One region of the Streptomyces sp. NPDC006393 genome, then DNA from elsewhere that is predicted to be linked to it. Evidence: riboswitches for the same ligand, from Rfam matches in the RefSeq annotation. Region 1 holds a riboswitch; each other region holds the start of a gene.
What was found. Region 1 has a riboswitch for thiamine pyrophosphate ahead of ABZ484_RS11060 (thiamine ABC transporter substrate-binding protein). Riboswitches for the same ligand answer to the same signal wherever they lie in the genome.
Positions count from the first base shown of each region.

Region 1 (7,286 bases):
GGTCGCCAAGGAGGACTTCGCCGCGATCCGCACCGGCCGTGCGCACCCGGCGATGTTCAACAAGATCGTGGCCGACTACTACGGCGCGCCGACGCCGATCAACCAGCTGGCTTCGTTCTCCGTGCCGGAGCCGCGGATGGCGGTCGTGACCCCGTTCGACAAGAGCGCGCTGCGCAACATCGAGCAGGCGATCCGGGACTCCGACCTGGGCGTCAACCCGAGCAACGACGGCAACATCATCCGTGTGGTGTTCCCCGAGCTCACCGAGGAGCGCCGCCGCGAGTACATCAAGGTCGCCAAGGGCAAGGGCGAGGACGCCAAGGTGTCCATCCGCTCCGTGCGCCGCAAGGCCAAGGACGCCATCGACAAGCTGATCAAGGACGGAGAGGTCGGCGAGGACGAGGGCCGCCGTGCGGAGAAGGAGCTCGACGACACCACCGCGAAGTACGTCGCACAGGTGGACGAGCTCCTGAAGCACAAGGAGTCGGAGCTGCTCGAGGTCTGATGAACGACTCTTCCTGGGGAGCGCCGCCGCAAGCCGGGTACTGGGGGCCCACGGACCGGTCACCCGCCCAGGGACCCGTCCCGGGGGTTGCCCCGGCGGACCCCGCGTACGGTGCGCAGGGCGCCCAGCAGACTCGCCCCATGCCCATCGTGCCCGAGGTGCCCGCACACGGCGGAAGCCAGGAGGACGACCGGGGGGCCGCTCGGACGGGCGGCCCCTTGTTCCGCGACGAGACGCCGCGGCACCAGCCCCAACCACAGGCTCAGCCACAGCCGTACGGCACACCGCACGCCCAGCCGCACCCGCAGTCCTACGACGCACAGCCGCACCCACGGCAGCCCCATGACCCGCAGCCGGGGCCGCCCGGGATGTACGACCCGCAGCCGGGGACCTACGACCCGCAGCCGTACCAGGCGCCCCAGCATCAGTCCCAGCACCAGCCTCAGCACCAGCCCCAGCCTCGGCCCCACGACACGCCGCAGACGCCGCCCGCCCACCGGACGGCACAGCAGAATCCGGAGCCCATGCCCGACGCCCCGCAACCGGCGCCCGCCCCGCAGAAGAAGAGCGCGGGCCGTGACCTGGGCGCTGCCATAGGAGTCGGCCTCGGGCTCGGCGTGGTGATCATCGCCTCGCTGTTCATCGTCAAGGCCGTGTTCGTGGGCGTGATCGCGGTCGCGGTCGTGGTCGGCCTGTGGGAGCTCACCAAGCGGCTGGAGGAGCGCAAGGGCATCAGGGCTCCGCTGGTTCCGCTGGCGGTCGGCGGCGCCGCGATGGTGGTCGCCGGGTACGTCCGCGACGCCGAGGGCGCCTGGGTGGCGATGGCACTGACCGCGCTCGCGGTCCTGGTCTGGCGGATGACACAGCCGCCGGAGGGCTATCTGAAGGACGTCACGGCCGGCGTCTTCGCGGCGTTCTACGTGCCGTTCCTGGCCACCTTCGTGGCGATGATGCTCACCGCGGACGACGGGCCCTTCCGGGTCCTGACCTTCCTGATCCTCACCGTGGTCAGCGACACGGGCGCGTACGCCGTCGGCTGGCGCTTCGGCAAGCACAAACTCGCCCCCCGCATCAGTCCCGGCAAGACCCGCGAGGGCCTGTTCGGCGCGGTGACCTTCGCGATGGTGGCGGGGGCGCTGTGCACGCAGTTCCTGATCGACGACGGCGCCTGGTGGCAGGGCCTCGTCCTCGGCCTCGCCGTCGCCGCCAGCGCCACCCTCGGCGACCTCGGCGAATCCATGATCAAACGCGACCTGGGCATCAAGGACATGGGCACCCTGCTCCCGGGCCACGGCGGCATCATGGACCGCCTGGACTCCCTCCTGCCGACGGCCCCGGTGGTGTGGCTGCTCCTGGTGCTGTTCGTCGGAGGCAGCTGACGACCGCGCCTCCCCCCGGGCGGGACCTGCCACTAAGGTTTCCGCTCATGGGGCGGGCAAGGCTGGAGAAGGACGGCACCTACCACGGCGACCTGCCGTGCCGCTGGTGCGAGGCGCTCATCGCGCAGGGCGGGCGGCGCCGGCCGCGGCGTTACTGCAACGGCTGGCACCGGACGAAGACATACGCGTCCTGGTTCGTCACCGCCATCGCCGGCATCCTGTCCTGACCACCCGCGCCGCACCGGGAGCTGCGGCTACGTCACCGGATTCTCGATCAGCGTGACCCGGTTGCCGTCCGGGTCGTGGACCGCGGCGAACCGCACCCGCTGGGCGCCCGGCTGGATCTCCCCGACCCGGATGCCCCGGCCCGCGAGCTCCGACAGCGCGCCGTCCAGGTCGTCCACGACGAGGTTCAGCAGCGTGGACCCGGCGTGCTCCGGCGACCGGAACACCTGGATCCAGACCCGGCGAACCGCCTCCGCCACATCGAGACGCCTGCGCCCGAGCAGAAGCTGACGGTCCAGCATGGCCAGGGCGAGCTGTCGCGCGGCGAGGCTCATGACCGGATCATGCCACCTCGGACCGACGACGCCCGACCGATGAGAAGCTGACAGGCGCTCTGTCGGACCGGGAGCAGCGACGAGGCGGCCGGGTGGTCGCTGAACATGGAGGCGAACACGATGGCGCGGTACCTGATCTCGTTCGACGACGGATCGATGACCTTCCCCGAGGAGGACTTCGCGGCGGTCGGCGAGGCCTCCCACCGGGTGGTCCAGGAGGCCAAGGACGCAGGTGTCTGGATCTTCGGCGCCGGGGTGGAACGTCAGCAGGCGAGCCTCGTGGCCACCGACGGCACGGTCACGGACGGACCGTTCCCCGAGACCAAGGCGGTCGTCGGCGGTTTCTCGATCATCGAGGTCCCCTCGCGCGAGGACGCGCTCATGTGGGCTGCGAAGATCGCCGAGGCGTGCCGGTGCGCACAGGAGGTGCGCGAGATCATGTACGACCCCGAGAGCTGAGCCCCCGATCCGCGGATCCACCACCTGACGCCCGCTCCGAACACCGCAGGCCCAGGCAAGAGGTCGTTTCCCTCTCCCTGGGCCTTCAGCCGTTCCTGGTACGGGTTCAAGCCTGCGGCAGCACGCTCAGCGCTTGAAGGAGCCCTTGGTCTGTTCCTTCGCGCCCCGCATCTTGCCTCGTGCTTCGAGAGCGGCGCCTTTCGCCGCGAGGGCTTCTTTGTGCATCGCGTGGGCCGCCGTCCGCACGGTCTTTCCGACGATCTGTTCGGCCTTTGCCTTGGCCCGTTCTCCGGCGCTCATCTCGTACCTCCGTGAGTCTCACTGACCGTGTGCCCCTTGAGGCAGGGGGTGAAGCCACCCTTGTGGGCCGGCCGCCGTCGCTCAGTGGCGACCACTGACGCCCATGGGCTTCGTCAGCCTTGCCGGCGGGCGAGACCCGTGATCAGTGGACCGGCTTGTGGCGTCCGTTCTACGGGAGTGACGCATACAGGCGTCCTGATTCCCACTTGCTGTCAAACTGCGTCTTGAAGAAGTCGTACCACCCGGGATCGTTCTGCCGAGTGACTGTAAAGGTTGGCCGCTGCCAATGGTCCGCCCGGAAAGTCGCGATTCGCATGACAATTTTCCCATGTCTGGCTGACGGATCGGAAGCGATGACCGTGTTGTGAGGAACGTAACTGAGGGTCTTGATCTCCAATTTTCCAGCTATGGGTCCTTCGATCGGTGCAGCCAGTCTTCTGAGGTTGGCCTCCAAGTTGGAGCTGAGTTCGTCTGCACTATGGTTCTCTGCCTCGCTGGCCGCGACAGTCATGGCCGTGCTATGCGGTTCAATCACGAGAATTTTGATATGCAGACCTTTGGTGACGGCTCTCCTGATCTCATCCGCGTATGAGACAAGGTGTATTCCGAGCGTCCAGCCGTGAAGCCATACTTCTCGCGATGACGAGATCATCTCCCTGATCTCATCCCTGTCGTCAACCTCGGAGAAGAAGCGATCTGCGCTCGGTCGGTCTTTGATTTCAGCCAGAGACTGATTGATCTTTTCACCCTGTGAGCGCAACCTCAAAAGAGATATGGCTACAAGGGCCAGGATTGCTAGAATTCCGGAGGTTATTACGTTCTGTGAGGCGTTCCCCACCAGGCCTAGAACGCCGAATGTAACCGCCGCTCCCAGGGTTACGTAGAGATCCAAGCTGCGTATAGCAGTATGTATCATGATCGAAAACCTAGGACCCATGTTCCCCCCACGTAGCGGGCCTTCTCCGTAAGGGTTCTCTCCAACGTGGCATGCCGCGAACCATGGAACAGTGCGCGCGGCCCTGTCTGTGAAGCCTGCACCTGGAGAGCTGACAGCGCCGGGCCCGGGCCGTCCCCTGACAGGCGCCGCCCGCAGATGACCACCCCCACCCCGCTCCGGCCTGGGGCCCCGGAGATGATCTGCGACACTGGTACCACCATGCCCAAGCCCGGAGAACTCACTTTCGTCGCCCCGCGCGGAGCCAAGAAGCCGCCGCGGCACCTTGCCGATCTCTCGCCCGCCGAGCGCAAGGAGGCCGTGGCCGCGATCGGTGAGAAGCCGTTTCGTGCCAAGCAGCTCTCGCAGCACTACTTCGCGCGGTACGCGCACGACCCGGAGCAGTGGACCGACATTCCGGCCGGATCGCGCGTGAAGCTGCAGGAGGCGCTGCTTCCCGAGCTGATGACGGTCGTGCGGCATCTGTCGACCGACCAGGGGACCACCCGCAAGACGCTGTGGCGGCTGTTCGACGGCACGCTCGTGGAGTCGGTGCTGATGCGCTACCCGGACCGGGTGACCATGTGCATCAGTTCGCAGGCCGGGTGCGGGATGAACTGCCCGTTCTGTGCCACCGGCCAGGCCGGACTCGACCGGAATCTGTCGACCGCCGAGATCGTGCATCAGATCGTGGACGGGATGCGGGCGCTGCGGGACGGCGAGGTGCCCGGGGGACCGGCGCGGCTGTCCAACATCGTCTTCATGGGCATGGGCGAGCCGCTCGCCAACTACAACCGGGTGATCCGTGCCATCCGCGCGCTGACGGACCCCGAGCCGGACGGGCTGGGGCTCTCCCAGCGCGGGATCACCGTCTCCACGGTGGGCCTGGTGCCGGCGATCCACCGGTTCGCCGACGAGGGCCTCAAGTGCCGGCTCGCCATCTCCCTGCACGCCCCCGACGACGAGCTGCGCGACACCCTCGTTCCCGTGAACACACGGTGGAAGGTGCGGGAGGTGCTGGACGCCGGTTTCGAGTACAGCGCGAAGTCCGGGCGCCGGCTGTCCATCGAGTACGCGCTGATCCGGGACATCAACGACCAGGCCTGGCGCGGCGACCGGCTCGGCCGCCTCCTGAGGGGCAAGCCGGTGCACGTCAATCTGATCCCGCTCAACCCGACCCCCGGCTCCAAGTGGACCGCCTCCCGCCCCGAGGACGAGAAGGCGTTCGTCGAGGCGATCGCGGCGCACGGGGTGCCGGTGACCGTCCGGGACACCCGCGGCCAGGAGATCGACGGGGCGTGCGGTCAGCTGGCGGCCACCGAGAGGTAGCCGGACGGACGGTGGCCGGACGACGGCCGGACATTGGTCCGTCGACGGCCGGACGGTGGCCGGTCGATGGTCGGGTGGTGGCCCGTCGACGGCCGGGTGGTGGCCGGGAGCCGGACGGGCGGTAGTCTGTGGGCGTTCATATCTTCATATTCCGACAGGGGAGCGCCACAGCGCTGAGAGTGCGGCACCGGCCGCAGACCCTCTGAACCTCGCCCAGGTCATTCTGGGTAGGAAGTTCGGTCATCACTCGAGCTGTTGCGCCCTGCCCGGGCATCCTCGCGGATCCCGGGCAGGGCCGCGTCTCTTCCTGGCCAACCCCCAGGAGGACATCCAGTGCACAACAAGACGTTCGTCGCCGTGGCGGTCGGACTCGGCCTCGTCACGCTGTCCGCGTGCGGCTCGACCGACGGCAAGGGGACGTCAAAGGCCGCGGACTCCAAGACCGTGACCCTCGTCAGCCACAACTCGTGGGCCGTCTCCAAGAACGTGCTCCAGGACTTCGAGAAGAGCTCCGGCTACACCGTCAAGGTCCTCGAGGACGGCGACGCCGGCCAGGCCGTCAACAAGGCCATCCTCACCAAGGACAACCCGCAGGGCGACGTCTTCTTCGGTGTCGACAACACGCTGCTCTCCCGCGCCCTCGACAACGGCCTGTTCCAGCCGTACCAGGCCAAGGGCTCCGACCTGGTGCTCCCCGAGTACCGGGTCGACGAGGCCGAGCACCGGGTCACACCGATCGACTCCGGCGACATCTGCGTCAACTACGACAAGAAGTACTTCGCCGACCACAAGCTGGCCCCGCCGGCCTCCTTCGACGACCTCGTCAAGCCGCAGTACAAGAACCTGCTCGTCACCGAGAACGCCGCCACCTCCTCGCCCGGCCTCGGCTTCCTGCTGGGCAGCGCCGCCAAGTACGGTGACGACGGCTGGCAGGACTACTGGAAGAAGCTCAAGGCCAACGGCGTGAAGGTCGTCGACGGCTGGGAGCAGGCCTACGACCAGGAGTTCTCGGGATCCGCGGGCGGAAAGAAGGCCAAGGGCGACCGTCCGCTCGTCGTCTCCTACGCGTCCTCGCCGCCCGCCGAGGTCGTCTACGCCGACCCCAGGCCGAAGACCGCGCCGACCGGGGTGGCGTACGGCACCTGCTTCCGGCAGATCGAGTACGCGGGACTGCTCAGCAACGCCCGGAACACCAAGGGCGGCAAGGCGTTCCTCGACTTCCTGCTCACCAAGCGGTTCCAGGACGACATGCCGCTGAACATGTTCGTCTACCCGGTGACCAAGGGCGCCCAGGTGCCTGCGGAGTTCACCGAGTACGGCCCCCAGGCCAAGGACCCGGAGACCATGGCCCCCGACAAGATCGCCGCCGACCGTGATCAGTGGGTCAAGTCGTGGACCTCGCTCGTCCTGAAGTAGCCGGCGGCAGGGACCGTACGGGCGGCCGCAAGGGGAACGCGGCGCGGCTCGGCCTGATGGCCGTGCCCGTCGCGTTCTTCGCGGTGTTCTTCGCCTACCCCGTCGCCGCGATCGTCCGGCGCGGTCTGAAGGACGACGGGACCTGGCACGTCGGGCGGATCGTGGACGTGCTCGGACAGTCCGACATCCGGCACGTGCTGTGGTTCACCACCTGGCAGGCGCTCGCGTCCACCGCGCTCACCCTGCTGGTCGCGCTGCCCGGCGCGTATGTCCTGGCCCGCTTCGACTTCCCCGGCCGCCAGGTCCTTCGGGCCGTGGTCACCGTGCCGTTCGTGCTGCCCACCGTCGTCGTCGGCACCGCCTTCCTCGCCCTGGTCGGGCGCGGGGGGCTGCTCGACGAGCTG
Region 1 is NZ_JBEXZD010000018.1:11,651-18,936, forward strand. Features, by position in the region: gene frr (ribosome recycling factor) at 1-505, shown strand, start outside; gene ABZ484_RS11025 (phosphatidate cytidylyltransferase) at 646-1,884, shown strand; gene ABZ484_RS11030 (hypothetical protein) at 1,932-2,111, shown strand; gene ABZ484_RS11035 (hypothetical protein) at 2,139-2,444, opposite strand; gene ABZ484_RS11040 (YciI family protein) at 2,550-2,903, shown strand; gene ABZ484_RS11045 (hypothetical protein) at 3,030-3,203, opposite strand; gene ABZ484_RS11050 (hypothetical protein) at 3,373-4,095, opposite strand; gene rlmN (23S rRNA (adenine(2503)-C(2))-methyltransferase RlmN) at 4,360-5,466, shown strand; TPP riboswitch at 5,613-5,718, shown strand; gene ABZ484_RS11060 (thiamine ABC transporter substrate-binding protein) at 5,800-6,882, shown strand; gene ABZ484_RS11065 (iron ABC transporter permease) at 6,939-7,286, shown strand, end outside.

Region 2 (7,286 bases), on a different contig from region 1:
GGCCCATCGCACCGTGGTGCACACCGAGGACCGCGAGCCGGAGCTGGACGCCCTGTTCGGTACGGCCCCGGGCATGCCCGCGCGGCCCACGGTCACGGTGCTGCGCCCCGGCGATCCGGCCCTGGTCCCGGACGGGGAGCACGAGGCGATCACCCTCACGGCCACGGTTCCCGCGCTGCTGCCCGGGGTGGGCGAACAGGCCGGCGGGGAGGCCCTGGAGGCGCAGGCCGATCGTATGATCACCGTCGCGGAACGGGCCGTGCCGGGGCTTCGCGACCGCGTCCTGTGGCGCGAGACCCGCACCCCGGCCGACATCGCCGGGGCAACGGGCGCGGCGGGCGGGGCCGTTCCCGCGCCGTCGCTGGCCGCGGCGGGGGGCCGGCTGCTGCATCCGGCGAACTCGACGGGAATCGACGGCCTGTTCACCGTGGGCGGCTGGTCGCACCCGGGGGGCGGGCTGCCGCACGCCGGGATGTCGGGTGCGCTGGTGGCCGGACTCGTCGTGGAGGGGCCGGAGTTCCGCGGCTCGCAGTGAGCCGGGGCGCGGACGTGCCCGCATCCCGGGACCGATTCGGACCGGTTCGGACCGGTTCAGAAACGGTACTGCTCGTCGAAACCGGCGCCCTGCTGCGCCTGTCCGTAGCCCTGGCCGCCCTGGCCGTCGCCCTGGTACGGGTAGGACTGCTCGGGCGGGAGTTCGCCGCCGTAGGAGTCGTCGGTGCGCTGCTGCGGGACCCATACCCCGCCGGCCGGGGTCTCGCCGCCGTAGCCGCCCGTGGCGTACGGGTCCTGGACGCCGTAGCCCTGCTGCCCGTAACCCTGCTGGCCACCGTATGTGGTGTCGTAGGAGGCGCCGCCGTAGGTCTGGGTGCCGGCGTACGGATCCGAGTAGGCGGCGTAGCCCTGCTGGCCGGAGCCGTCGTAGCCGTAGGCCTGCTGCCCGTAGCCGGAGTAGTCGTACCCGTAGCCCTGGTCGGTGGCCTGGGCCGCGGTGGCGTACTGGTCCTGGGGCAGGCCGGCCGGCTGCGGGGAGTCGCCGTAGACGCCGTAGGAACCGGTGTCGTCGGGCAGGGGCTGCGGCTGGTACACGGCGGTGGTCTCGGCGGCCGTGGGGTCGGCGGCGCGGGCGGGGGCGAAGACGTCGTCCTGGTCGTAGTCGTCGGACCCGTACGCCAGTCCGTCACGGCCGGCCGGGCTGCCCATGCCGTCCGCACCGTCCGTGGCTTCCTGACCGTGGGGGCCGTCGTCACCGATGTGGCCGCCGTCGGGGGCTTCGAGGCCGGAGTCCTCCAGAGCCGGGTCCTGACGCTCGGCCTTGCCGCGGCGGCGCTTGGGCGCTTCGCCACTCGGGTGCCTGACCGCCCAGCCGGCGGCGAAGCCGCGGCGGAAGGACAGCGTGACGTACGTCTGCCCGACCGCGAACGCGGCCGCGCCCAGGCCGATCACCACCACGGACGGCATCAGCACACCGAGCACGACACACAGGAAGCCGGCGAAGGCGAGCAACCGCCAGCGCAGGCGCGCCTTGTACTGCAGCAGCACCTCACCGAGCAGCCACAGCGCGACGATGCCGAACGCGATGTAGAGGACCGTCCAGCCCATGTACGCCCCTCTCCCAGTGGCCGCTTCGCAGTCTGTCGTACGCGGATACGGCCGGTCTAGGCCTGCGGCGGGTGGTGCAGGCCCAGGTTCTCGTAGATTTCCAGCGTCGCCGTGGAGTTGTTGAGCGTGATGAAGTGCAGTCCGGGCACCCCTTCGGCCAGCAGCCGCGCGCAGAACTCCGTGGCGAACTCGATGCCCATGGAGCGTACCGCCGTCGGATCGTCTTGTGCTGTGAGGATCCGCTCTTTCAGGGCGGCCGGGAAGGCGGCGTTGGTGAGGGACGGGATCCGCGCCAGGGTCTTCGCACTGGCGATCGGCATGACCTCGGGGATGATCGGGGTGTCGCAGCCGGCGGCCGCGACCCGGTCGCGCAGCCGCAGATAGTCCTCGGGCTGGAAGAACATCTGCGTGATGGCGTAGTCGGCGCCCGCGCGGCACTTGTCGACGAAGTGGCGTACGTCGGTCTCCCAGTCGTCGGAGCGCGGGTGCATCGCGGGGAAGGCCGCGACGCCGACGCAGAAGTCACCGGAGGTCTTGATCAGTTCGACGAGTTCGGCGGCGTAGGTCAGGCCCCGGGGGTGCGGCACCCAGTCGCCCATCGGGTCACCGGGCGGGTCGCCGCGCAGCGCCAGCATGTTGCGGATCCCGGCGTCGGCGTACTGCCCGATGATGTTGCGCAGGTCGGCCACCGAGTGGTCGACGGCGGTGAGGTGGGCGATCGGGGTGAGCGTGGTGTCGGAGGCGATGGCCTCGGTCGCCTTGACCGTGCCCGCGCGCGTCGAGCCGCCCGCGCCGTAGGTCACGGAGACGAAGTCGGGCGCCACGGCCTCGACCCGGCGCAGCGCGTTCCACAGGTTCCGCTCGCCCTTCGGGGTCTTGGGGGCGTAGAACTCGAACGAATACGTCGTCTTGCCCGTCGCGAGCATGTCGCGCACGGTGCGGGCGTGGTCCGACCTGGTGGATGCGGTGCCGAGGGCCATACTCGCAGGTTAGCCAGGGGGCGGCGGTCCCCCAACCGAACGCCGGGAATTTGCCGGAATTGCCGGATTCTTGTCCACCCATCGGACAACCACCGGACAAGAGGGCGGGAACCACTCCTCCCGCCGTCCGTCCGCGGCGACCCCCTCTGGCTAGAGGGTGTCCGGCGGATCCTGCCGCAGCCGCTTGGCGAACTCCGCCGCCGCCGCGCCGGGGTCCTCGGCCTCGGTGATCGCCCGGACCACGACGACGCGGCGGGCGCCGGCGTCGAGGACCTCGTCCAGATTGCCGAGATCGATGCCGCCGATGGCGAACCAGGGGCGGTCGGTGCCGAGGGACGCCGTGTACCGGACCAGGCCGAGGCCGGGCGCGTGGCGTCCGGGCTTGGTGGGGGTGGGCCAGCAGGGGCCCGTGCAGAAGTAGTCCACGCCGTCCTGGACGGCGGCCGCGGCGGCCTCGGACTCGGCGTGCGTGGAGCGGCCGATCAGGACACCGTCGCCGAGTATCGCGCGGGCCGCGGGCACCGGCAGATCGCCCTGGCCGAGGTGCAGCACGTCCGCGCGGGCGGCGTGGGCGACGTCGGCGCGGTCGTTGACGGCGAGCAGCTTGCCGTGGCGGGCGCAGGCGTCGGCGAACACCTGGAGGTGCTCCAGCTCCTCGCCCGCCTCCATGCCCTTGTCGCGCAGCTGCACGATGTCGACCCCGCCGGCCAGCACCGCGTCGAGGAACTCGGGCAGGTCGCCCTGGCGGGTGCGGGCGTCCGTGCACAGGTACAGGCGCGCGCCGGCGAGCCGGTCACGGGCGGTGGCTGCGACTGCGGCGGTGTCGGTGGCGGGCACGGGCATGGGTGGATCCCCCCGGTTGGGTGCGGTGCTGCGTTGTCGGCGCGGTGTGTCGAGGGCGTACGGGCCGCGGCGGGGCGGCTGTGGCGAAGCGGCCGTGGCCGCCCGGCCGTGGCCCGTACGCCGGATCGGGTTGTTCAGGCGGTACCGGTCAGACGGCGAGCGCCTGGGCGCGGCGCTTCACCTCCGTGCCGCGATTCTCGCTCAGGGCCTGCGCGGGGGTGCCGGGCAGGCTCGGGTCGGGGGTGAAGAGCCACTCGATCATCTCTTCGACCGTGAAACCGTCGTCCCGCAGGAGCGTCAGGGTCCCGGACAGGCCCTTGACGACCTTGTCCCCGTCGATGAAGGCGGCGGGGACGTGCAGTGCGCGGTTCTCACCACGGCGTACGGCGATGAGCTGGCCCTCCTTCACCAGCTGCCGCACCCTCGTCACCTCGACGCCGAACATCTCGGCGATCTCGGGCAGGGTGAGCCAGTCGGGGACGAGAGCATCGATCTTCGCGTCAATCTCGGTCACGGATCCAAGCCTGCCATCCGCCACTGACAGTCGGAAGTCAGGCCCGTCCACCTGGGAGAACCCGCGGGAGAACATCGCACGTACGGCGCCCTGCGACGCCCCCGCGAAACCCCGCGACACGCCCCGTGGCGCGCCCCGCGGCGCTACGCCGTGGCCGCCTTCAGCGGCCTGGCCGGGTCCGCCAGCAGCTCCGGGTCCATCGGCGTGCCGGCCTCGATCAGCCGTCTGCCCTGTGCCAGGTCCCGCGGCCGGCCGACCGCCAGCAGGGCGACCAGCCGGTCCCCGCGCAGCCAGCAGACCGTCCACGCCGGGCCGGACGGCTCGCCGCGCCAGACGGTGGCGTCGGCGGACGTGTGGTGACCGGCGTACTGCACGAAACGGCCGAACTGCTCGGACCAGAAGTACGGCACCGGGTCGTAGACGGCGGGCGTCAGGCCGATGATGTTGGCGGCGACCGTGCGCGGACCCTGGAGCGCGTTGTCCCAGTGGTGGACGAGCAGCCGCTCGCCGTACCGCCCGGAGGGGAAGGAGGCGCAGTCCCCGACCGCGTACACGTCCGCCACGGACGTGCGCAGACGGTCGTCGGCGAGCACCTCCCCCTGCTCCCCCAGCGCGATGCCGGAACCGGCGAGCCAGGCGGTCGCGGGGCGTGCGCCGATGCCGACCACGACGGCGCCCGCGGGCAGCCGTGAGCCGTCGTCGAGCACCACCGCACCGGGCTCGACGTGCTCCACGCGCGCGTGCGTGCGCAGCTCGGCCCCGCTGTCGGCGTACCAGGTGGTCATCGGCGCGGCCACCTCGGCGGGCAGGGCCCCGGCGAGCGGCCGGTCCGCCGCCTCCACGACGGTCACCGCGCAGCCCGCCTCGCGGGCGGCGGTGGCGAACTCGGCGCCGATCCAGCCCGCGCCGACGACCACGATGTCGTGCTGCTCGGCGAGCACGGGCCGCAGCCGTTCGGCGTCGTCGAGGGTGCGCAGCAGATGGACGCCGGGGACGCCCTCGGCGCCGGGCAGCCGGACCGGTTCGGCGCCGGTGGCCACGACGAGGACGTCGTAGGGCACCGGCCCCTCGGAGGTGTCGAGCACATGGGCCTCGGGGCGGACGGCGAGCGCCTCGCAGCCGAGCCGCAGTTCGAGGGCGAGCGACTCGAAGTCGACGTCGAAGGCCGAGCCCTCGGCCTTGCCGAGCAGCACCGCCTTGGACAGCGGCGGCCGGTCGTAGGGCTGGTGGGGTTCGGCGCCGATCAGCGTGACGGTGCCGGTGAAGCCCTGCTCGCGCAGGGCGACCGCGGTCTGCACACCGGCCATGCCCGCACCGACGACGACCACCCGCCGCGGCTGTGACATGCCCTGTTCCTGCGTCTGCTCGCTCACCTGATCACCATAGTCACCGACGGTTCGGTCGGTCAGGGGGCATGCGAGAGGCTCCCTTACGAGTGCTCCGCCCCAGGGGCTAGGGTGGCCTCCGACAAGCACTCGCGGGAGCCCGGACGCACCGGGCTGAGAGGGAGGCTGGCGGCCTCCGACCGTACGAACCTGATCCGGGTCATGCCGGCGAAGGGAGGGGCTGGACGCCCATGTCGTTGCCACGTACGTCAGACGTCCTCGTCATCGGGGGCGGGATCATCGGACTCGTGACGGCCTGGCGGGCCGCGCAGCGCGGGTTCACCACGGCCGTGGTGGACCCCGAACCGGGCGGTGGGGCCGCGCAGGTCGCGGCCGGAATGCTGGCCGCCGTCACGGAACTGCACTACGGCGAGCAGACGCTGCTCGGGCTGAACCTCGCCTCGGCCCGCCGCTACCCGGACTTCGCGGCCGAGCTGACCGAGCTGACCGGCCACGACCTCGGCTACCGCCGCTGCGGCACGCTCGCCGTGGCGCTGGACGCCGACGACCGCGCCCACCTGCGGGAACTGCACGACCTCCAGCGCGCCTCGGGCCTGGAGTCGGAGTGGCTGTCCGGGCGGGACTGCCGGCGCCTGGAGCCGATGCTCGCGCCGGGCGTGCGCGGCGGGCTGCGGGTCGACGGCGACCACCAGATCGACCCGCGACGGCTCGCCGCCGCCCTGGTGGCCGCGTGCGAGCGGGCCGGGGTGGTCGTCCACCGCGCGTGGGCCGAGCGGCTCACCGTGCGCGGGGACCGGGCCGCCGGCTGTGTGCTGCGCGACGGCACGGAGCTCGGCGCGGGACAGGTGGTGCTCGCCGCGGGCAGCCGCAGCGGGCAGCTGGCCGGGGTGCCGGACGAGGTGCTGCCACCGGTGCGGCCGGTCAAGGGGCAGGTCCTGCGGCTGACCGTGCCGAAGCGGTACGCGCCGTTCCTGAGCCGCACGGTGCGGGCCGTGGTGCGCGGCAGCCACGTCTACCTGGTGCCGCGGGTGAGCGGCGAGCTGGTCGTCGGCGCCACCAGCGAGGAGCTGGGCTGGGACACGACGGTGACGGCCGGCGGGGTGTACGAACTGCTGCGCGACGCCCACGAACTGGTCCCCGGGATCACCGAGCTGCCGCTGACCGAGACCCGGGCCGGGCTTCGCCCCGGCTCACCCGACAACGCGCCGCTGCTCGGCCCGACCGAGCTGGACGGGCTGCTGCTGGCCACCGGCCACTACCGCAACGGCGTGCTGCTCACCCCGGTCACCGGTGACGCCATGGCGCACGCCCTGGCCACCGGCGAACTCCCGGACGAGGCCCGTCCCTTCACCCCGCGGCGCTTCGCCGCCGCCCTCACGGAGCAGCCCGCATGAACATCTCCGTCAACGGCGAGCCCCACCGGTTCTCGCCCGGCACCGCTCTGGACACCGTCGTGCGGAGCCTGACCGCGGCGCCCTCCGGGGTGGCCGCCGCCCTCAACGAGACCGTCGTCCCGCGCGCGCAGTGGCCGTCCACGACCCTGAGCGAGGGCGACCGCGTCGAAGTGCTGACCGCGGTGCAGGGAGGCTGACCCATGGCCGACGATCCCCTTGTCCTCGGTGCCACGTCCTTCGCGTCCCGGCTGATCATGGGCACGGGCGGTGCGCCCAGCCTGGACGTGCTGGAGCGGGCCCTGGTGGCGTCCGGCACGGAACTGACCACGGTCGCCATGCGCCGGGTGAACCCCTCGGTGCACGGCTCCGTGCTGTCGGTGCTGGAGAAGCTGGGCATCCGGGTGCTGCCCAACACGGCGGGCTGCTTCACGGCGGGCGAGGCGGTGCTCACGGCCCGTCTCGCGCGCGAGGCGCTGGGCACCGACCTGATCAAGCTGGAGGTCATCGCCGACGAGCGGACGCTGCTGCCGGACCCGATCGAACTGCTGGACGCGGCGGAGACGCTGGTCGACGACGGCTTCACGGTGCTGCCGTACACCAACGACGA
Region 2 is NZ_JBEXZD010000006.1:74,656-81,941, reverse strand. Features, by position in the region: gene ABZ484_RS04905 (NAD(P)/FAD-dependent oxidoreductase) at 1-535, shown strand, start outside; gene ABZ484_RS04900 (hypothetical protein) at 592-1,602, opposite strand; gene metF (methylenetetrahydrofolate reductase [NAD(P)H]) at 1,659-2,582, opposite strand; gene thiE (thiamine phosphate synthase) at 2,733-3,425, opposite strand; gene ABZ484_RS04885 (Rv2175c family DNA-binding protein) at 3,574-3,939, opposite strand; gene ABZ484_RS04880 (FAD-dependent oxidoreductase) at 4,083-5,312, opposite strand; TPP riboswitch at 5,407-5,518, shown strand; gene thiO (glycine oxidase ThiO) at 5,516-6,679, shown strand; gene thiS (sulfur carrier protein ThiS) at 6,676-6,876, shown strand; gene ABZ484_RS04865 (thiazole synthase) at 6,880-7,286, shown strand, end outside.
Region 2: linked by a shared signal. The riboswitch ahead of thiO (glycine oxidase ThiO) and the one ahead of ABZ484_RS11060 (thiamine ABC transporter substrate-binding protein) in region 1 are both predicted to bind thiamine pyrophosphate.

Region 3 (7,286 bases), on a different contig from region 1:
CGCGCTCCGCGCCGCCGGTGGGGCAGTCCTATGCCGGGACGACGCTGGAGCAGCAGGACGCTCAGCCGCAGCAGACCCTCATCGGATCGGTGCAGCGCGCGATGCGCCTGCTGGAAACCGTCGCGCGCCACGAGTACGGAGCTCCGGCCAAACAACTGGCCCGTGAGACCGGCCTCGCCCTTCCCACCGCATATCACCTGTTGCGCACCCTGGTCCATGAGGGCTATCTGCACCGCGACCGGGGGCTGTTCTTCCTGGGTGAGGCGGCCGAGCGGCTGAGCAGCAGCGGAGCCGCGCAGAAACGTCGCACCACGATCGTCGAGACGCTCGCACAATGGCGTGATCTGATCGGTGCGCCCGTGTACTACGCGATGTACCGGGACGGCGAGATCGACGTCATGTGCGTCTCCGACACCCCGGCCGGTCCGGCGGTCGAGGAGTGGGCCGACTTCCGGGAGACCGGGCATGCGCACGCCATCGGCCAGTGCCTGCTGTCCCAGCTGGACGACGGCGCCCGCCGCGACCACCTCGACCGCTATCCCGTGCGGTCCATCACTCCGTACACGGTCCGTGACGATCACAGCTTTCTGCGGCGTCTGGAACGGATGCGCCGGATGCAGCCGGTGACGGAGCGGCAGGAGTACGCCCTGGGGACGGTCTGCGCGGCCGTTCCCATCACGGTGGGCGCGACGGCGGTGACGTTCGCCCTGTCGCTTCCCGCCCACCAGGACGACCGGCTGATGACCGCGGCGCTGCAACTGCAGCACGAGGTGGAACGGTGTGCCGGCGCCCTCGCGCTCGCTATCAGTATCTGAAAACTTACTCCTTGTGATCTGCTGTGTACGTTCAGCAAGATGCCACAGTGTCACGGGGATGATTCCCGGCCAGTCGACGGCAGATGACGGGGTAGCGATGCGCGAGTCCGTACAGGCAGAGGTCATGATGAGCTTTCTCGTGTCCGAGGAGCTCTCCTTCCGCATCCCGGTGGAGCTGCGGTACGAGACCTGTGATCCCTACGCCGTACGGCTGACGTTCCACTTGCCCGGAGATGCCCCCGTGACCTGGGCCTTCGGACGGGAGCTGCTGATCGACGGGGTGGGCACACCGTGCGGGGACGGCGATGTCCGGATCTCGCCCGCGGACGCGGACTCGCTGAGCGAGGTTCTGATCCGCCTTCAGGTCGGCGGCGACCGGGCGCTGTTCCGTTCCTCCACGGCACCTCTCGTGGCGTTCCTGGACCGCACGGACAAGTTGGTGCCGCTGGGCCAAGAGGGTGCTCTGGCCGACTTCGACGCGCACCTCGACGAGGCCCTGGGGCGCATCCTGGCCGAGGAACAGAGCGCGGGCTGAAGCGTTTCGGCAACGGGGCGTGTGCGGTGGCGTAACGCTTCACCGCGTACCCCGGTCACATGAAGCGACAGGAGATCCCGTCCCCCGGGGTCACCGCTTGCGGCGTCTTCCCCTGCCGCCGCGCGCGGGAGCCGGCACGCCGGGCATCGCGCGCCCGGGCATCGGCCCGCTCCCCGTACGGTCGGCCGAGACCACGAGTGCCGCGAGGGCGGTGGTGACCGGCACGGAGGCGACCAGGCCGATCGAGCCCACCAGCGTGCGGACGATCTCCTCCGCGACCAGCTCACTGTTGGCGACGGTCCCCACGCTGCTCTGCGCGATGGAGAAGAGCAGCAGCAGCGGAAGCGCCGCGCCCGCGTAGGCCAGGACAAGGGTGTTGACGACGGACGCGATGTGGTCGCGGCCGATGCGGATGCCCGCGCGGTACAAACCGCGCCAGCCCATCGCCGGATTGGCCTCGTGCAGCTCCCAGACCGCCGACGTCTGCGTCACGGTCACGTCGTCGAGGACGCCGAGCGAGCCGATGATGACCCCGGCGAGCAGCAGACCGCTCATGTCGATCGACGGGTACAGGCCATGGATCAGACCGGTGTTGTCGTCGGTGTTGCCGGTGAGCGCGGCCCAGCCGATGAACAGTGAGCCCAGGACGCCGATCAGCACCAGCGAGATCAGCGTACCGAGCACCGCCACCGATGTGCGGGCGGACAGGCCATGACACATGTACAGGGCGATCAGCATGATGGCGCTCGACCCCACCACGGCCACGAGCAGCGGGTTCGAACCCTGGAGAATCGCGGGCAGGACGAACAGGTTCAGCACCAGGAAGCTGACCGCCAGCGCGATCAGCGCCATGACGCCCCGCATCCGCCCCACGACCACGACGGCGAGCGCGAAGACACCGGCCAGCAGCGCCATCGGGAAGCGCCGGTTGACGTCGGTGACCGAGTACTGCAGTTCCTTCGGTGCGGAGGGTTCGTAGGCGACCACGACCTCCTCGCCCTGGTGCAACTGCCGTGACTGGTCCGGCTGCACGATCTCGGTGAAGGTACGCCCCTTGTCGTTGCCGGTGTCGACACGGACCGTGGCCTTCTTGCAGGTGCCGGTCGCCTGGGCTTGCGCGGAGGAGCCCTCGGCCGTCGAGGTGTCGCCGGTCGGCGTGTCCCCGGAGGCGTTCACCGACTTGCAGCTCACCGCCACCACCTTGGTGACCGTGGCCTGCTGCGTCTGCCGGTCGAAGCCCACACCGGTGCGCTGGTGCGACGGTGCGCCGCCGGGCCAGAGCACCACGAGCCCGACCACGACCGCGGCGGCGAACGGGATCAGGATGGCCGCGATGACCTTGCGGAGGTGCTGGGAGACGGGGGCGGCCGGTCCATGGCTGTGGCCGTGCGCGTGCGCGTGCCCGCCACTCCCGGGAGGCGGCCCGTGGGGGGACTGCTGTGTCGTGGTCACCGCCAGATCATCGCAAGAACGGCAGGGGCCCACTGTTCACCGCGCCACAAATGACGCTAGCGTGGAGACACCTTTGCACACGCGGGAGCTCGGAGCACCGGGCTGAGAGGGCGCTGACCTTCGTCTTTGCGATGTTTCACGTGGAACGAGTGATGTTTCACATGAAACGCCGGCAGACGAGAACCGCTGCGTCGACCGCCGAACCTGTTACCGGGTAATGCCGGCGTAGGGAGTAGGTCTCATGACCAACAAGGACGTACGCACGCCTGCCTCCGCTCAGGACGAGAAGTCCCAGGAGGCCGGGAAGTCCATCGGCTGGCACAAGGGGTATGTCGAGGGTTCACGCCCCGACCTGCGGGTGCCGGTCCGTCAGGTGCACCTCACCAACGGGCAGTCGGTCACGCTGTACGACACCTCGGGCCCGTACACCGATCCGCTCGTCGACACCGATGTCCGCAGGGGCCTGTCACCGCTGCGGGAGAACTGGATCATCACCCGCGGCGACACCGAGGAGTACGCGGGCCGTCCCGTACGTCCCGAGGACGACGGGATCAAGCACACCTCGCCGCGTGGGGGCCTGCGCAACCTCGACGCGGTGTTCCCGGGCCGGCCGCGCCAGCCGCGCCGCGGGCGTGGCGGCCAGGCGGTGACGCAACTCGCGTACGCGCGCCGCGGGGAGATCACGCCGGAGATGGAGTTCGTGGCACTCCGGGAGAACGTTTCTCCCGAGGTCGTCCGCGAGGAGATCGCGGCGGGTCGCGCGGTACTGCCGGCCAACGTCAACCACCCGGAGATCGAGCCGATGATCATCGGCAAGCGGTTCCTGGTGAAGGTCAACGCGAACATCGGCAACTCCGCGGTCACCTCCTCGATCGAGGAGGAGGTCGAGAAGATGACCTGGGCGACCCGCTGGGGCGCCGACACGGTCATGGACCTCTCCACCGGCCGCAACATCCACACCACCCGTGAGTGGGTGCTGCGCAACTCCCCTGTTCCCATCGGCACCGTGCCGCTCTACCAGGCCCTGGAGAAGGTCGACGGCAAGGCCGAGGAGCTGACCTGGGAGATCTACAAGGACACGGTCGTCGAGCAGGCCGAACAGGGCGTGGACTACATGACGGTCCACGCCGGCGTGCGCCTGGCGTATGTGCCGCTGACCGCGAACCGCAAGACCGGCATCGTCTCGCGCGGCGGCTCGATCATGGCGGCCTGGTGTCTCGCGCACCACAAGGAGTCGTTCCTCTACGAGAACTTCGAGGAGCTCTGCGAGATCCTCGCCGCCTACGACGTCACGTACTCCCTCGGTGACGGTCTCAGGCCGGGCTCCATCGCGGACGCCAACGACGAGGCCCAGTTCGCGGAGTTGCGCACGCTCGGGGAACTCAACCGCATCGCCGGGCGTTTCCACGTACAGACCATGATCGAGGGCCCGGGACACGTCCCGATGCACAAGATCAAGGAGAACATCGACCTTCAGCAGGAGATCTGCGATGAAGCTCCGTTCTATACGCTCGGCCCGCTGACGACGGACGTCGCTCCGGCGTACGACCACATCACCTCCGGCATCGGTGCCGCGATGATCGCCTGGTGGGGCACGGCCATGCTCTGCTACGTCACGCCCAAGGAGCACTTGGGCCTGCCCAACCGGGACGACGTCAAGACCGGTGTCATCACCTACAAGATCGCCGCTCACGCAGCCGACCTCGCCAAGGGACACCCCGGTGCGCAGCAGTGGGACGACGCCCTGTCCGACGCCCGCTTCGAGTTCCGGTGGGAGGACCAGTTCAACCTCGCCCTCGACCCGGACACGGCACGGGAGTTCCACGACGAGACCCTCCCGGCGGAACCCGCGAAGACGGCCCACTTCTGCTCGATGTGCGGCCCGAAGTTCTGTTCGATGAAGATCTCGCAGGACATCCGGCGTGAACACGGCACCAGCCGCGACGAGATCGAGGAGGGCATGGCTCGGAAGTCGAAGGAGTTCGCGGAGGCGGGGAACCGGGTGTACCTGCCGATCGCCGACTGAGCGCGGCGGAGCGTCACCGTGGTCGTACTGGTCCGGGGGCACCGCTTGTGCCTCCCGGACCAGCCGGTGCCGTAGCCGCCTGCCCCCGAGGGAGTCGGCCGGTGCGGCCCCGGTGCGCTGGTCACTCCGGCTGGTGTTCGGGCCCTCCGAAGTCCGGGCTGGTGAAGTCCGGGCTGGAGAAGCTCGGACGGGAGCTCGGGACGCCGTCGTCGGGGCTGCTGAAACCGGGCCGGCCGTAGCCGAGTTGCGGGATGCGGCCGCTCGGTGCCGAGGGGTCCGTACGGTGTGCGGTCGAGCCGGAGGCGGCGAGCGCGTCGCGCAGGAACGGCAGGATGCCGCGTTCCAGCAGGGCGTCGTGCCAGGCCTGCCTGGCCTGGGTCAGTTCCGCGCCCAGTTCGCCGTACGGTCCCGTCTCGGGCGACGGGCGGTTGCGCAGGGCGGTGAGCAGCAGCCCGATGCCCGCGACGACGATCGAGGCCGCGGTCACGGCGCCGAACACCCAGCCCGCCGTGACCATGGTCCGGGCGAAGGCGGGGGCCGGGTCCAGCATCTCCAGGATGTAGCCGACGAGCAGGAAGAGGGCCGCCGCGACTCCGGCGAGCACGGGGGCGAGGACCGCGACGACGGCGCCCGCGCCCGCGCCGGTGGTCTCGGCGACCTCGCCCATGGTGGCGGCGAGCCCGGTCGCGGCCCCGCCGGGCTCGGAGGAGCCGGTCTCGCCGGCGGACGACGGGGTGGATGGTGCGGGCCTGCGCAGTTCCTCGCGGATCTTCACGTAGTGGTGGTACTCGGCGGCGGCCGCCGCGGTGATCAGAGCGGTGGCGTTGAGCGCCATGGTGCGCAGTTGTTCGGCGTTGAGTCGCTGGCCGAGCGCGGCCAGTTCCGGGCGGTGTGGGGCGGAGCGCAGCGCCTCATCGAGGATCCGCTCGTATTCCTGGCGGTCCTCGCTCAACAGGTGCTGCGGAACGCTGTTCATGTGCATCCCCCGATGCTCCGTAGGGCTTGGGGCTCGCATGGCGGCGAGCCGTCGGGCAGAAACGGAGGGGAGCCTGCTACGGATAAGCCGATGGTAGAGCCGTGACGGCGCGCGGTGACAGGGGGTTTTCACAAATTGGGTGCCATTGGGTGCCCGGCCGTGCCCGGGGGCGGCGTGGGGACGCCCGCGCGGTGAACGGTCAGGAGTCCAGCGGAAGTTGCCGGACCAGCAGCTTTCCGGCCATGGTCACGCCGCCGTCCATCGCGATGGCCAGTCCGTCGGCGTAGACGTGCGGTCCCTCCACCACGGGGTCCGCGGTGTCGTCGCCGTCCTCGGAGCCGACGTGGCCCAGCAGGTAGGGAATGGGGCTGTGGCCGTGAACGATGCGGGTGCCGCCGTACGTATCGAGGAGGGAGCGCACGGCGTCGGCGCCGCCCTCGTCGCGGAAGGAGAAGCGTTTGGTGAATTTGCGGAACAGGTCCCAGCATTCGTCCGCGTCGTTGCGCGTGAGCGTCTCGCGGACGGTGTCGTTGACCTCTTCGATCGAGTCGCCGTAGTCGAGGTAGGCGGTGGTGTCGGAGTGCACGAGCAGATAGCCGTCGACCTCCTCGATCGCGTCGAGGCGGGCCATCCACTGAAGGTGGTGGTCCTGGAGGCGGTCCATGTCGGACTTCTGGCCGCCGTTGAGCAGCCAGGCGGCCTGGAAGGTGGCGGTGCCGGCCCCGGAGTTGACGGGTGTGTCGCCGAACCGTTTGGCGCCCAGCAGCAGCAGTTCGTGGTTGCCCATGAGGGCCTTGCAGTAGCCGCCGGCCGCGGCGGCCTCGGCGGACAGCCGCATCACGAGGTCGATGACGCCGATGCCGTCCGGGCCGCGGTCGGTGAAGTCGCCGAGGAACCACAGCCGCGCGGTGCCCGCGCACCACTGGCCGGCGGAGTCGACGAGGCCCTGTTCCCGCAGGGCGGCGACCAACTGGTCGAGATAGCCGTGCACGTCACCGACGACGTACAGCGGGCCGGGCCCGGTGGTGGGCTGGGCGGCCGGTGCGGGGGCCGGGTCGACGGTCACCCGGAGTGTGTCGCCGCGATTGATGACGGGAAGGTCGCGCTGGGTGGGCGTGTACGCGTCCGGGTAGCCGTCCTCGGCCGGCCGGAGGGTCTCGGCGGGGTGGGTGTTGTGGGCGTACGGGCCGGTCTCGTTCACATACGCGGGTACCCGGAAGTCGCGCAGCGTCGCCGTCCGCTCCACTTCGGGTCCCTGACCGGCCCCCTGAGTCATCGACCCCTCCACCATCGCGCCGCATCTGCACCGCTTCGGACTGCCTGGTCGCAGCGGCCCGCGGTGTCGTGGGCCCATCATAGGAATGCGAATCGCGCCATGTGATGACCCAGGGGTGGTGAATCGGAGCAGGACTCAGGTTCACCGCGGCTTTCGCCCCGATTGGGCCGTCTTCGGCGCTCCCGCGACCGGCTGTCCCGAGTGCC
Region 3 is NZ_JBEXZD010000031.1:77-7,362, reverse strand. Features, by position in the region: gene ABZ484_RS15500 (IclR family transcriptional regulator C-terminal domain-containing protein) at 18-815, shown strand; gene ABZ484_RS15495 (SsgA family sporulation/cell division regulator) at 913-1,350, shown strand; gene ABZ484_RS15490 (YibE/F family protein) at 1,441-2,802, opposite strand; TPP riboswitch at 2,874-3,051, shown strand; gene thiC (phosphomethylpyrimidine synthase ThiC) at 3,044-4,828, shown strand; gene ABZ484_RS15480 (hypothetical protein) at 4,950-5,810, opposite strand; gene ABZ484_RS15475 (metallophosphoesterase) at 6,004-7,095, opposite strand.
Region 3: linked by a shared signal. The riboswitch ahead of thiC (phosphomethylpyrimidine synthase ThiC) and the one ahead of ABZ484_RS11060 (thiamine ABC transporter substrate-binding protein) in region 1 are both predicted to bind thiamine pyrophosphate.